3 regions of the Kitasatospora sp. MBT66 genome follow, and region 2 is predicted to be linked to each of the others. Evidence: predicted binding sites of a transcription regulator. Region 2 holds the regulator's gene; each other region holds the start of a gene.
What was found. Region 2 encodes HrcA, which represses chaperone genes, less so after heat shock. Its sites were predicted from a motif close to TTNGCACTCNGNNNNNCNGAGTGCNAA; they were not measured.

Region 1: a site for HrcA is predicted at 1,590-1,616, ahead of groES (co-chaperone GroES). Genes of this name have one in related genera too.
Region 3: a site for HrcA is predicted at 2,413-2,439, ahead of groL (chaperonin GroEL). Genes of this name have one in related genera too.

The regions. Positions count from the first base shown of each region.
Region 1 is NZ_JAIY01000008.1:65,526-70,497, forward strand. It holds gene groL (chaperonin GroEL) at 1-1,029, opposite strand, end outside; gene groES (co-chaperone GroES) at 1,143-1,448, opposite strand; gene BI06_RS21475 (class I SAM-dependent methyltransferase) at 1,716-2,924, shown strand; gene BI06_RS21480 (polysaccharide deacetylase family protein) at 2,900-3,835, opposite strand; gene BI06_RS21485 (hypothetical protein) at 3,935-4,201, opposite strand; gene tsaD (tRNA (adenosine(37)-N6)-threonylcarbamoyltransferase complex transferase subunit TsaD) at 4,198-4,972, opposite strand, start outside.
Region 2 is NZ_JAIY01000007.1:204,720-209,691, reverse strand. It holds gene BI06_RS20440 (S41 family peptidase) at 1-106, opposite strand, end outside; gene BI06_RS20435 (16S rRNA (uracil(1498)-N(3))-methyltransferase) at 184-933, opposite strand; gene dnaJ (molecular chaperone DnaJ) at 1,015-2,157, opposite strand; gene hrcA (heat-inducible transcriptional repressor HrcA) at 2,233-3,267, opposite strand; gene htpX (zinc metalloprotease HtpX) at 3,541-4,461, shown strand; gene BI06_RS20415 (hypothetical protein) at 4,547-4,972, shown strand, end outside.
Region 3 is NZ_JAIY01000008.1:500,042-505,013, forward strand. It holds gene BI06_RS23700 (hypothetical protein) at 121-477, opposite strand; gene groL (chaperonin GroEL) at 634-2,256, opposite strand; gene BI06_RS23710 (cold-shock protein) at 2,683-2,886, opposite strand; gene BI06_RS23715 (ubiquitin-like small modifier protein 1) at 3,472-3,747, opposite strand; gene thrC (threonine synthase) at 3,800-4,972, opposite strand, start outside.

The DNA.
Region 1 (4,972 bases), on a different contig from region 2:
GGTCACGGCCTCGGAGTCACCGGCACCGTCGACGACGATCGTCTCGTCCTTGGTGACGGTCACGCGGCGGGCGGAGCCCAGCACGTCCAGACCGGCCTGGTCGAGCTTGAGGCCGACCTCCTCGGAGATCACGGTGCCGCCGGTGAGGACGGCCAGGTCGCCGAGGATCGCCTTGCGGCGGTCGCCGAAGCCCGGGGCCTTGACGGCCACCGCGTTGAAGGTGCCGCGGATCTTGTTCACCACGAGGGTGGACAGCGCCTCGCCGTCGACGTCCTCGGCGATGATCAGCAGCGGGCGGGAGGTGCCGCCCTGCAGGATCTTCTCCAGCAGCGGGAGCAGCTCCTGGATGGAGGAGATCTTGCCCTGGTTGATCAGGATGTACGGGTCCTCGAGGACCGCTTCCTGACGCTCCGCGTCGGTGACGAAGTACGGCGACAGGTAGCCCTTGTCGAACTGCATGCCCTCGGTGAAGTCCAGCTCCACGCCGAAGGTGTTCGACTCCTCGACGGTGATGACACCGTCCTTGCCGACCTTGTCGATCGCCTCGGCGATCAGCTCGCCGACCTGGGTGTCCTGCGCGGAGAGGGACGCGACGGCGGCGACGTCGTCCTTGCCCTCGATCTCGCGGGCGACCGACAGCAGGTGCTCGGAGACGGCGGCGACGGCCTTGTCGATGCCCTTCTTCAGGGCGGCCGGGCCGGCGCCCGCGGCGACGTTGCGCAGACCCTCGTTGACCAGGGCCTGGGCCAGCACGGTGGCGGTGGTGGTGCCGTCGCCCGCGACGTCGTTGGTCTTGGTGGCGACCTCCTTGACGAGCTGCGCGCCAAGGTTCTCGTACGGGTCGTCGAGCTCGACCTCACGGGCGATGGTGACACCGTCGTTGGTGATGGTCGGGGCGCCGAACTTCTTGTCGATGACGACGTTGCGGCCCTTGGGGCCGATGGTCACCTTGACGGTGTCGGCCAGCTTGTTGACACCGCGCTCGAGCGAGCGGCGGGCGTCCTCGTCGAACTGCAGGATCTTCGGCATGTTCCCTATTCCTTCGGGGTGCGGCCGTCGCCGGCCGCTCGACTACGTGAACCAACAGCCACGCCCCGGCCCCTGTCACTAGGGACACGGATCCGGGGCGTGGCTGAACGCTTTTACTTCTCGATGATCGCGAGAACGTCGCGCGCGGAGAGCACCAGGTACTCCTCGCCCTGGTACTTCACCTCGGTGCCGCCGTACTTCGAGTACAGGACGATGTCACCCACGGCGACGTCGAGCGGCAGACGCTGGCCGTCCTCGAAGCGGCCCGGGCCGACAGCCAGGACGACGCCCTCCTGGGGCTTCTCCTTGGCGGTGTCCGGGATAACCAGGCCGGAGGCCGTGGTGGTCTCGGCGTCGAGCGGCTGGACCACAATGCGGTCCTCGAGCGGCTTGATGGCAACCTTGCTGCTGGTGGTCACGTCCGAGCTCCCCTTCGGAGATTACGGGGTTTTCTAACGGGTAGGGGCGAACTCACGGATCTGCCGTCGCGGGGGTCAGACACGCATTGTCGCGTTAGCACTCCCCCGGTGGTGAGTGCTAGTGACGACCATAGGCCGCCGTTAGCACTCAGTCAACCAGAGTGCCAACGCCACGCGGGCCGGTCCCACCGGACGCACCCGTGGCGGCGCGCCCCCGCCCGCAGGGCCGGCGCCCCCGGCCCGCCCGTGACCGGCGAGAATGAGCGGGTGGAGAACGACGACCTGCGGGCCCTGCTGACCGAGCGGGGCCAGTCCCTGCTCGCCGAACTGCGCGAATTCGCGCCCGAGGAGGAGCTGGCACTCGCCACCCGGCTGCGCAAGGAGCACCCCGCCGAGCTGGTCTCGGCCGCCTTCGGGCAGGCCCGGCTGCGGCAGCGGGCCCGGGCCAAGTTCGGCGCCGACGCCGATCTCATGTACTTCACGCCCAACGGCGTCGAGCAGTCCACCCGGCGCGAGGTCGCCGAGTGGCGGGCCGAACGGTTCGCCGGACTCGGGGTGAAGCGGCTGGCCGACCTCTGCTGCGGCATCGGCGGCGACGTCCTGGCACTGGCCCGGGCCGGGATCGAGGTGCTCGCGGTCGACCGGGACCCGGCGGCCTGCGCCGCGCTCGCCGCCAACGCGGCCGCGCTGGGCCTGGCCGAGCTGGTCGAGGTGCGCTGCGCGGACGTCGCCGAGGTCGACGTCACCGGCTACGACGCGGTCTTCACCGACCCCGCCCGGCGCACCGCGCGCGGCCGGGTCTTCGACCCCGAGGCGTACGCCCCGCCGCTGTCCTGGGCGATCGAGGCCGGCCGGCGGGCCCCGATCGGCGCGCTCAAGGTGGCGCCGGGCATCCCGCACGAGGCCGTGCCGGCCGACGCCGAGGCCGAGTGGGTGTCGGACCACGGCGACGTCAAGGAGGCGGTGCTCTGGTTCGGCACCCGCGCCGGGCACCCGCACCGCGCCACCCTGCTGCCCCAGCGGGCCGGCCTCACCGGCGGCGACCTGCCCGACCCCCCGGCCGGACCGGTCGGCCGCTACCTGTACGAGCCGGACGGCGCCGTGATCCGCGCCCACCTGGTCGCCGAGGTGGCCGGGCTGGTGAACGGGCGGCTGATCGATCCGAAGATCGCGTACCTGACCTCCGACGAGCTGGTGGACACCCCGTACGCGCACGCCTTCGAGCTGACCGACGTGCTGCCGTTCCACATCAAGAAGCTCAAGGCGCTGCTGCGCGAGCGCGGGGTCGGCACGGTGGTGATCAAGAAGCGCGGGATGGCGATCACCCCGGAGGAGCTGCGCCGGCAGCTGCGGCCCACCGGTCCGAACTCCGTCACGGTGGTCCTCAGCCGCACCGACAACGGCCCGCTGATGATGCTCGGCCGGCCCGTCACCGGACCGGCCGCGGCCGTTCAGGCGGCCGGCGCCTCGATGTAGTCCTCCAGCCGGGCCACCGCGAAGCCCTGCTCCTGGATCCGGGCCAGCAGCTCGCCGAACATCTGCGTCATCGTCTCGCCCTTGAGGTCCTTCGGGCCCCGGAAGTGGGCGAGCACGATGTCGCCGGCCCGCAGCTTCTTGTCCGCGGCCTGGTACTGCATGTCGTGGATCTGCATCGACTCGCGCCACAGCACGACCGCCCTCGGCCCGCACTGCTGCACCGCGGTGTTGAGCGCCGGCGTGTTGGCGCCGTCGCCGTACGGCGGGCGGAACAGCAGCGGCGGGGTGCCGTACTGCTGGGTGAGCGCGGCCTGGGCGTCGCAGATCTCGGACTTCTGCTTCTCCGGCGGCACCTTGCTCATCTGGGCGTGGTCCACGGTGTGGTTGTGGATGTGGTTGCCGAGCGCCTGGAGGCGCTTGAAGTAGCCGTAGTCGTCCTTCACGATGTCGCGGGTCAGGAACATCGACACCGGCACCTTGAGGTCGGTCAGCATCTCGACGAACTTCGGGTCCTTCTCGGCACCGTCGTCGATGGTGACGAAGACGACCTTGTCGGAGGTCTTCACCTCGCTGAACACCGGGACCGGCCCGGTCCGCGCGAGCTTCACCGGCTTGTCGGCGGGTGCCGGCGGCGCCGGCGGCAGCGGCGTCAGGTGCCACTTCGCCCACGCGGCGGCGTCCCCCGCGGCCGGGGCGCCGGTCGGGGACGCGGTCGGCGACGGGCTCCCGGGCCGCGACGGCGACGGGGCGGCCGTCGCCGGGGAACCGCTCGCCGGGGAGCCGCTCGCCGGGACCAGCGCGGCCGAGGCCGCGCCGCTGTCACCGCCGCTCGTGCATCCGGTGGCGGCGGCCAGCAGGGCCAGCGCCCCCGCCGCGTACACCGTCGTCCTGCTCCGTGCGTGCCTGTTCACCGCGCCGTGCTCCCCGCTCCCGTTCAGCGACCTCGATCGCTAGCACGGTAACGGTCGGCCGTTCGGTTCCCGGTCGGGCGTGCGAACGGCTACCGGCGGCTACTCCACATGCTCGCTGGTGAAGGACCAGCGGTGCACCGGACGGCCCAGCAGGGCGGCGGGCGGCTCCGGGACCGGGACCGGCTCGCCGGACCACCAGGTGATCAGCAGCACCCGGTCCCCGGCGGCCCCGAGCAGCTCGGTCCGGAGCAGTCCGGCCGAACCGCGCAGCGCGGGCAGCGCCGTCCCCCGGACCCAGCCGGAGAGCTCGGCGCCCCGGCCGTCGGCCGCCCTGGCCTCCCACATCGCGGCGGTGGTGACGCTCACTGCTGCTGCCCGGTCAGGGCCTGGTAGGCCTGCCCGTGGAAGTCGGTGTGCGGCACATGGACCTCGGTGACCGGCAGCGAGGAGTCGGCCGACAGGTCGAGCGAGGACGGCGCGCGGTCCCGCCAGACCATCTCGCTGCCGAGCGCGGCGACCATCGCGCCGTTGTCGGTGCACAGGCCCGGACGCGGCACCCGCAGCCGGATGCCGGCCCGGTCGCAGCGCTGCTGGGCCATCTCGCGGAGCCGGGAGTTGGCCGCGACACCGCCGCCGATCATCAGGTGGTCGACGCCGTTGTCCTTGCAGGCCTTGACGGCCTTGCGGGTGAGCACATCGGTGACCGCCTCCTGGAAGGACGCCGCGACGTCCGCGATCGGCACCTCCTCGCCGGCCCGGCGCTTCGCCTCCACCCAGCGGGCGACGGCGGTCTTCAGACCGGAGAAGGAGAAGTCGTACTCCGGGTCCTTGGGGCCGGTCAGGCCGCGCGGGAAGGCGATCGCCTTCGGGTCGCCCTCACGGGCGCGGCGGTCCACCACCGGGCCGCCGGGGAAGCCCAGGCCGAGCACCCGGGCCACCTTGTCGAAGGCCTCGCCGGCCGCGTCGTCGATGGTCGCGCCGAGCGGGCGGACGTCGGTGGTGATGTCCTCGCTCAGCAGCAGCGAGGAGTGCCCGCCGGAGACCAGCAGGGCCATCGTCGGCGAGGGCAGCCGACCGTGCTCCAGCTGGTCCACGCAGATGTGCGAGGCGAGGTGGTTGACCCCGTACAGCGGCTTG
Region 2 (4,972 bases):
GCGGGGCGAGCCACACGTCGTTCTCGGCCACGAAGGTGATCAGGTCGCCGTGCAGGTGCGGGTGGCGCAGGTAGGCGCCCTCGGGGGTGCTCTCGGGTTCGCTCACGGTCGCCACCCTAGGCAGCCGGGGGCGCGGCGCGCCCGGAGTTCGCGGTCCGCGAACCCCGACGGGGGACGCCGGTGTCAGGCCCAGCGGCCGGTGCGGCCCAGCAGCAGCGCGCCGGCCGCGACCCCGGCCGTGGAGGTGCGCAGCACCGAGGGGCCGAGCCGGTACGGCTTCGCGCCGGCCTCGGCGAAGGCGGCCAGCTCCTCCGGGGAGACGCCGCCCTCCGGGCCGACCACCAGCACCAGGTCCCCGGTCTCCGGCAGGGCGGCGCCGGCCAGCGGCTCGGAGCCCTCCTCGTGCAGCACCGCCGCGAACGCGGCGCCGGCCAGCACCGGGGCCAGCTGCCGGGTGGTCATCGCCTCGCGGACCTCGGGGAAGCGCAGCCGCCGGGACTGCTTGCCGGCCTCCCGCGCGGTGGCCCGCCACTTGGCGAGCGCCTTGGCGCCGCGCTCGCCCTTCCACTGGGTGATGCAGCGCGACGCCGCCCAGGGGATCACCACGTCCACGCCGACCTCGGTCATGGTCTCCACCGCCAGCTCGCCCCGGTCGCCCTTGGGCAGCGCCTGGACGACGACGATCCGCGGCGACGGCTCCGGCTCGCGCCGCACGGCCGTCACCGTCACCTCGATCGCGTCCTTGCCGTGCACCGCCGCGACGGTGCCGTCCACGCCGAGGCCCCGGCCGTCGGCCAGGGTGACCGCCTCGCCCGGCTCCAGCCGCTTCACCGCGGCGGCGTGCCGGCCCTCCGGCCCGTCCAGCCGGACGGAGGCGCCCGGCGCGGCGGCGGCGATCCGCTCGGGGTCGACGACGAACACGGGCGCGGTCATGCGGGGAACCTCCGGGGTGGGAACGGGAACGGGAACGCGAAAGGGGTGCCGAGGAAGCCTCGGCACCCCCGCGCGGGACGGCTACCGGCCGTTGAAGGCGTCCTTCAGCCGGGAGAACAGCCCCTGCTGCCCGGGCGCGAACTGGCCGGACGGCCGCTCCTCGCCGCGCAGCACCGCCAGGCGGCGCAGCAGTTCCTCCTGCTCGGCGTCGAGCTTGGTGGGCGTCTGCACCTCGACATGCACTATCAGGTCACCCCGGCCGCCGCCGCGCAGGTGGGTGATGCCCCGGCCGTGCAGCGGGATCGACTGGCCGGACTGGGTGCCGGGCCGGATGTCGACCTCCTCGATCCCGTCCAGGGTCTGCAGCGGCACCTGGGTGCCGAGCGAGGCCGCCGTCATCGGGATGGTGACCGTGCAGTGCAGGTCGTCGCCGCGACGCTGGAAGGTCGGGTGGGCGGTCTCGGCGATCTCGACGTAGAGGTCGCCGGCCGGGCCGCCGCCGGGGCCGACCTCGCCCTCGCCGGCCAGCTGGATCCGGGTGCCGTTGTCGACCCCGGCCGGGATCTTGACGGTCAGGGTGCGGCGGGCGCGGACCCGGCCGTCGCCGGCGCACTCCGGGCAGGGGGTCGGCACGACGGTGCCGAAGCCCTGGCACTGCGGGCAGGGGCGGGAGGTCATGACCTGGCCCAGGAAGGACCGGGTGACCTGGGAGACCTCGCCCTTGCCGCGGCACATGTCGCAGGTCTGCGCGGAGGTGCCGGGCGCGGCGCCCTCGCCGCTGCAGGTGGTGCAGGTGACGGCGGTGTCGACCTGGAGTTCCTTGGTGGTGCCGAACGCGGCCTCCTCCAGGGTGATCTCCAGCCGGATCATGGCGTCCTGGCCGCGCCTGGTCCGGGAGCGCGGTCCGCGCTGGCCGGAGGCGGCGCCGAAGAAGGCGTCCATGATGTCGGAGAAGCCGAAGCCCGCCGCGCCCGCGCCGAAGCCGCCCGCGCCGCCCCCGCCGTTCGGCGAGAGCGGGTCGCCGCCGAGGTCGTAGACCTGGCGCTTCTGCGGGTCGGAGAGCACCTCGTAGGCGGCGTTGATCTCCTTGAACCGCTCCTGCGTCTTCGGGTCCGGGTTGACGTCCGGGTGCAGTTCGCGTGCCAGGCGCCGGAACGCCTTCTTGATCTCGTCCTGCCCCGCATCCCGTCGGACGCCGAGTACCGCGTAGTAGTCCGTGGCCACCAAATGCTCCGCTTGTTCCGCCTGTGTGAGTGCTTGCGACTTCGGGCGCCGTCAGCTGTCCGACGACGACCGTTCCTACGACTCGGCCAGAATCTGACCCACGTACCGTGCCACCGCTCGCACCGCCCCCATTGTGCCCGGGTAGTCCATCCGGGTCGGACCGATCACCCCCAGTTTGGCCACGCTCTCGTCGCCCGAACCGTAACCGACCGAGACGACCGAGGTGGAATTCAGCCCTTCGTAGGCGTTCTCCCGCCCGATCCGGACCGTCATCCCGGCGTCCGCCGTCTCACCCAGGAGGCGGAGCAGGACGACCTGCTCCTCCAGCGCCTCCAGCACCGGCTGGATGGTCAGCGGGAAGTCGTGGCCGAAGCGGGTCAGGTTGGCCGTGCCGGCCAGCATGATCCGCTCCTCGCGCTGCTCGGCGAGGGTCTCGAAGAGCGTCGCCAGCACCGTGGACACGGTCGGCCGGTCGGCCGCCTCGAACTGCGCGGGCAGCTCCTCCAGCAGCCCCGGGACGTCCGGGAGCCGCTGTCCGGCGGCCCGGGCGTTGATCCGGCCCCGGAGGTCCGCCAGCACGGTCTCGCCGACCGTACCCGGGCAGTCCACCAGCCGCTGCTCGACGCGGCCGGTGTTCATGATCAGCACCAGCATCACCTTGGCCGGGGCCAGCGCCACCAGCTCGATGTGCCGCACCGTGGAACGGCTCAGCGAGGGGTACTGCACCACCGCGACCTGGCGGGTCAGCTGGGCGAGCAGCCGCACCGTGCGGGCGACCACGTCGTCGAGGTCCACCGCGCCGTCGAGGAAGTGCCGGATCGCCCGCCGCTCGGGCGCGCTCATCGGCTTGACCTCGGCCAGCTTGTCGACGAACAGCCGGTAGCCCTTGTCGGTGGGGATCCGACCGGCGCTGGTGTGCGGCTGGTGGATGTAGCCCTCCTCCTCCAGCGCCGCCATGTCGTTGCGCACGGTCGCCGGGGAGACCCCGAGGTTGTGCCGTTCGACCAGGGCCTTGGAGCCGACCGGCTCCTCCGTCCCCACGTAGTCCTGGACGATCGCGCGAAGCACCGCGAGTTTGCGGTCGTCGAGCTGGCGGACCTCACCGGCCATGGGCACGCACCTCCGTCTTCACGCGTTGTCCGTTGTGACACACCGTCGTGGCATGTGTCCGTGTTCGAGCTGTCCGGTCCGACCCCGCGGGGCCCGGCCTTGGCACTCTGAACACACGAGTGCCAGAACCGTACCTGCCAGTGTAAGGCCCGGGTCCGACGGCAGGAACGGCCCGGCCGGGGTGATCCTGCCCGCAGTCCGCGGCGCGCGGGTGATGCCGCGGGGCCCGCCCGGTGGCAGCATCGGAAGCGGACGGCGAACGGAGGAGCAGCGATGTCGAGCTCGGGCCAGCACACCCGCTTCGCCCCCGACCGCGGCCTGACCGGCCGCATGGTGGGGACGATGTTCCTGATCGGGCTGTTGTACGTGGGATTCACCGGTCTGCTGATCGCGCTGCTGCGCGGCGCCTGGCCGATCATCGTGCTGATCTCGGGCGGCCTGTTTGTCGCCCAGTTCTGGTTCAGCGACCGGATCACCGAACGGGCGATGGGCGCCCACCGGGTCACCCCGGAGCAGTACCCGCAGCTGCACGGCGCCGTCGACCGGCTCTGCGCGCTCGCCGACATGCCCAAACCCCGGGTGGCGGTCGCCGACAACGACATGCCGAACGCCTTCGCCACCGGCCGCAACCCGCAGAACGCGGTGGTCTGCGTGACCACCGGCCTGCTGCGCCGGCTGGAGCCGGAGGAGTTGGAGGGCGTGCTCGCCCACGAGCTGTCGCACGTCGCCCACCGGGACGTCGCCGTGATGACGGTGGCCGGCTTCCTCGGCGTACTGGCCGGCGCGATGACCCGGATCGCCATGTACGGCGGTTTCATGGGCGGCGGGCGCAACAACAACGACTCCAACGCCGCGATCGCCGCCCTGGTGATCCCGCTGGTGTCGATCGCCGTCTACGCGATCAGCTTCCTGCTGACCCGGCTGCTCTCCCGCTACCGGGAGCTGGCCGCCGACCGGGCCGCCGCCCAGCTCACCGGGCGGCCCAGCGCGCTGGCCTCGGCGCTCACCAAGGTGACCGGCCAGATCGCCGCCATCCCGACCCGGGACCTGCGCCAGGCCCAGCCCTACAACGCGTTCTACTTCGCGCCGGCGCTCAGCGCCCGGGAGGCCGCCACCCAGCTGTTCTCCACCCACCCGTCGCTGGAGCAGCGGCTGGCCCAGCTGGCGAAGATCTCCTCCGAGCTCGGCCGTTGAGCCGCCCGCTCGGCCGCGGCTCCCGTACTCCGCACCGCACCGCCCCCGCACGCACCGCCCCCGCCCTCTGACCGGAAGGACCGCCGTGGGCATCCTGGACACGCTGTTCGGCCGCACCAAGCCCGTCAAGCCCGACCTCGACCAGCTGTTCGGCGTGCCGTCCGCCGCCCTCACCCTGGAGGCCGCGGCCGGCTTCCGGCCCACCGGACTCGGCTCGGTCTGCTTCGCCTCCGTCGAGGGCGGCGCCTTCGACGAGGTCGAACGGCAGGTCCGGGCCCTGCTCGACGCCGACACCGAACGCGGCGGCGTCCCCGTCGAGGCGTCCAAGGACTCCTACGGCTACTCCTGGCTGCTCGCCCGGCACCAGCCCGGCGAACTGCCCGAACTCGTCAACGACCTGCACGCGGTCAACAGCGAACTCGAGGCGCACGGCTTCGGCCCCCAGCTGCTCTGCTCCCTGGTCGGCTTCCGTGACGCCGACGGACAGCGCCCGCTGGCCCTCGTCTACCTG
Region 3 (4,972 bases), on a different contig from region 2:
AGGACTCGGACGGACTATATATGTCGTTGGACTGCATATGTAGTCCGACGGTTCCCATCGGCGCAAAAAAACCGCCGCCGCACCCGGAGGTGCGGCGGCGGCAGAGGGCAGGAGGGCCGGTTACAGCTCGCCCACGGCGGCCACCACGGCGCCGCGCTTGCCGCACACCCAGTGCGGCTCCGGCCCCAGCTCCGGCTCCACGCCCAGCGCGTGCGGGTCGCCGTCGGCCGCGCAGTCCGCGCACAGCGGCCAGCGGCCGTGGCTCTCCAGCAGCGCGTCCTGGACGTCCTGGGCGACCAGGCCCAGCACGTACTCGGTGCCGTCCGGCCACTGCTCCAGCCACCAGCGCCGGTGCGTCACGGCCTGCTCCACCAGGGACACCACGGCGGGGTCGGCGGCGTCCCGCGCGGTCAGGTCGGCCAGGATCAGCGCCCGCGCGGTGTGCAGCGCCGTCTCGATGTCGTCTGTCGTAGCCATCCGTCCAGTCTCCCAAGAACGCCCGGAAACCCGGGAACCCGCCACAACCCCCCGACCCCGGGGGCCGGCCCCCGGGGAACGCCGCGAGGGCGGCTCCCCGTCGGGGAACCGCCCTCGCGGACGAAAGACCTGCCGATCCGATCGAGACGATCAGGATCAGAAGTCCATGTCACCGCCCGGCATGCCGCCGCCGGCGGCCGCGGAGGCCTTCTCCGGCTTGTCGGCGATGACGGCCTCGGTGGTGAGGAACAGCGCCGCGATGGAGGCGGCGTTCTGCAGCGCGGAGCGGGTGACCTTGGCCGGGTCGATGATGCCCGCGGCGACCAGGTCGACGTACTCGTTGGTGGCGGCGTTCAGGCCGTGACCGGCGGGGAGGTTGCGAACCTTCTCCACCACGACGCCGCCCTCGAGGCCGGCGTTGGTCGCGATCTGCTTGATCGGGGCCTCCAGCGCGACCTTGACGATGTTGGCACCGGTGGCCTCGTCGCCCTCCAGCTCCAGCTTGTCGAAGGCGACCGAGGCCTGCAGCAGCGCGACGCCACCACCGGCGACGATGCCCTCCTCGACGGCGGCCTTCGCGTTGCGGACGGCGTCCTCGATGCGGTGCTTGCGCTCCTTGAGCTCCACCTCGGTGGCCGCGCCGGCCTTGATGACGGCCACGCCGCCGGCCAGCTTGGCGAGGCGCTCCTGGAGCTTCTCGCGGTCGTAGTCCGAGTCGCTGTTCTCGATCTCGGCGCGGATCTGGTTCACGCGGCCCGCGACCTGCTCGCTGTCGCCGCCACCGTCGACGATGGTGGTCTCGTCCTTGGTGATGACCACCTTGCGGGCGCTGCCCAGCAGGTCGACGCCGGCGTTCTCCAGCTTCAGGCCGACCTCCTCGGAGATCACGGTGCCGCCGGTGAGGATGGCGATGTCCTGGAGCATGGCCTTGCGGCGGTCGCCGAAGCCCGGGGCCTTGACGGCGACGGACTTGAAGGTGCCGCGGATCTTGTTCACGACCAGGGTCGACAGGGCCTCGCCCTCGACGTCCTCGGCGATGATGACGAGCGGCTTGCCGCTCTGCATGACCTTCTCCAGCAGCGGCAGCAGGTCCTTGACCGAGCCGATCTTGGAGTTGGCGATCAGGATGTAGGGGTCCTCGAACGAGGTCTCCATACGCTCCAGGTCGGTGGCGAAGTAGGCCGAGATGTAGCCCTTGTCGAAGCGCATGCCCTCGGTGAGCTCGAGCTCGAGACCGAAGGTGTTGCTCTCCTCGACGGTGATGACGCCTTCCTTGCCGACCTTGTCCATGGCCTCGGCGATGAGCTCGCCGATCTGGGTGTCGGCGGCCGAGATGGAGGCGGTGGAGGCGATCTGCTCCTTGGTCTCCACGTCCTTGGCCTGGGCCAGGAGCTGGTCGGAGACGGCGGCGACGGCCTTCTCGATGCCGCGCTTCAGGGCCATCGGGTTGGCGCCGGCGGCGACGTTGCGCAGACCCTCGCGGACGAGCGCCTGGGCCAGCACGGTGGCGGTGGTGGTGCCGTCACCCGCGACGTCGTCGGTCTTCTTGGCGACCTCCTTGACGAGCTCCGCGCCGATCTTCTCGTACGGGTCCTCGAGCTCGATCTCCTTGGCGATGGAGACACCGTCGTTGGTGATCGTGGGGGCGCCCCACTTCTTCTCCAGAACGACGTTGCGGCCCTTGGGGCCGAGCGTGACCTTCACTGCGTCGGCAAGCTGGTTCATGCCACGCTCAAGGCCGCGGCGAGCTTCCTCATCAAAGGCGATGATCTTGGCCATCAGAAGTGGTCCTCCGGGACACGGTCGACTGCTCGGACCAAGGGGTGCCCGCGACGGACGGCCCTGGTGTGCGGGGGTCCATTCCCCTACCGCTCCCTGGGGCCTCACCGACCCGGTCCGCTGTCACTCTCAAGCTGTGAGTGCTAACGCCAATGATTAGCACTCCGGGTAGGTGAGTGCAAGCCCAATCGGGCAATCCGCGAGCCGCGCCGCCCGCCCCGCACCCCCGTCCGGGGCCGCCCCCGACCGCCTCCGACCGGCCCGGATCCGCCTCCGGCCGCACGGTCCCGCGACCGGCCCCCGGCCCCCGGTCGGGGCGGCGGACATGACGGCGGGCCCGTACGACCGAGGTCGCACGGGCCCGCCATGAGAATCAAGAGGTGCACCAGCCGATGGGCCGAGCAGAACTCCCGGGTGTCGGAAAGGTCAGACCGCCGCGCGGACCATGTCCGCCTGCGGACCCTTCTGCCCCTGAGAGATCTCGAACTCGACCCGCTGGCCCTCCTCAAGGGTGCGGTAGCCGTCCATCTGGATCGCGCTGTAGTGGACGAAGACGTCCGCACCACCGTCGACCGCGATGAAGCCGTAACCCTTCTCCGCGTTGAACCACTTGACGGTGCCCTGAGCCATTCCGAACTCCCCTAGTGCTGTGCTGGCCCTTCACGCGCCCGCAGGTCTGCGGGCCCGGGTCTGGTTGGAGGCCGGCCCGGGGAACCCCCCCTGGGCACAGCCGCGCACGCCACAATCCTCCCGATGACGCCGAACGGCATCCGGCGAACGGGCGATTGCGTCGACCGCGGCTGAATGTATCCGGATCGACGCCCTCTGCAACAGGGTCAATGGCGGGGAATTCACCCGCGGCCGCGCAGGACAGTACGGGAGCAATCGGGAGAAATTGCTGCATTCTCCGCCGGACATAGCGGACGTATTACCCGAAATCCCCGCCAGAATTCTGACACCGGCCTGACATGTATCCAGGTCCCGGCTCCGTCGCGACTCCCGCCGGACGCGGGCCGGCGGTGGTGGCGGTGCGGTGGATTCGTTCCCGGACCAGGGTGACGGGCGCGCCCTGTTCCCGGTCCAGCGACACTTTACTCCGCCCGGGACCGAAGATATTCCCGCCAAAATGCGCACGGCCGTCCGCGGCACGGAATTCCGTGCCGCGGACGGCCTTCGACGACGCGCCCGCCCCGCGGGGAACGGGCCGCCCGCGGATCACCCGCCGGCGACCGCCGGGATGATCGAAATGTTCGCGCCGTCCTTGATCTCCGTCTCCAGGCCCTCGGCGAACCGCACGTCGTCGTCGTTCACATAGACATTGACGAAACGGCGCAGCTTGCCGGTGTCGTCGAGGATCCGCGCGGCGATCCCGGCGTGGTTGCGCTCCAGGTCGGCGATCACCTCGCCCAGCGTGGCGCCCTCGGCGGGCACCTCGCTGACGCCGCCGGTGTAGGTGCGCAGGATGGTCGGGATGCGGACGTTGGCGCTCATGGGGGTCTCCTCGTTTCGGGCGCTGGGCGGATCGATCAGGGGGGCGGCAGGGTCAGGCGGAGGCCAGGCCGGCGCCCCGGAAGGCGTCCAGGGTCGGCCGGATGACGGCGGTCATGCCGGCCTCGGAGACGGCGTCGAGGGTCTTCAGCCCGTCACCGGTGTTGATGGCGACGGTCTCCTTCGACGGGTCCAGTTGTCCGGTCTCGACCAGCTTCTTGAGCACGCCGACGGTCACGCCGCCCGCGGTCTCGGCGAAGATGCCCTCGGTCCGGGCCAGCAGCCGGATCGCCGCCACGACCTCCACGTCCGTGACGTCCTCCACCGCGCCGCCGGTGCGCCGGGCGATGTCCAGCACGTACGGGCCGTCGGCCGGGTTGCCGATCGCCAGCGACTTGGCGATGGTGTCCGGCTTGACCGGCCGGATCACGTCGTGGCCGGCCTTGTAGGCCGCCGAGACCGGCGAGCAGCCCTCCGCCTGGGCACCGAAGATCCGGTACGGCCGGTCCTCGACCAGGCCCAGCTTGATCAGCTCCTGCAGACCCTTGTCGATCTTGGTGAGCTGGGAGCCCGAGGCGACCGGGATCACGATCTGCTCCGGCAGCCGCCAGCCGAGCTGCTCGCAGATCTCGTAGGCGAGCGTCTTGGAGCCCTCGCCGTAGTACGGCCGCAGATTGACGTTGACGAAGCCCCAGCCCTCGCCGGCCGGGTCGCCGATCAGCTCCGAGCAGAAGCGGTTCACATCGTCGTAGTTGCCCTCGATGCCGACCAGCTCGCCGCCGTACACGCCGGCCATCACGACCTTGCCCTGCTCCAGGTCGTGCGGGATGAACACGCAGGACCGGAAGCCGGCCCGGGCCGCCGCCGCGCCGACCGCGCCGGCCAGGTTGCCGGTCGAGGAGCAGGACAGCGTGGTGTAGCCGAACACCCGGGCCGCCTCGATGGCGCAGGCCACCACGCGGTCCTTGAAGGAGTGGGTCGGGTTCCCGGAGTCGTCCTTGATGTGCAGCTGCCCGGTGAAGCCGAGCTCGCGGCCCAGGTTGTCCGCCTTCACCAGCGGGGTCCACCCCGGGTTGAGGTTCGGCTTGGTCGCCACGTCGGCCGGGACGGGCAGCAGCGGCGCGTAGCGCCAGATCGACGCCGGACCGGCCTCGATCCGCTTGCGCAGCTCCTCGGCGCCCTCGCTGCCGAAGTCGTAGGCGATCTCCAGCGGACCGAAGCACTCGAG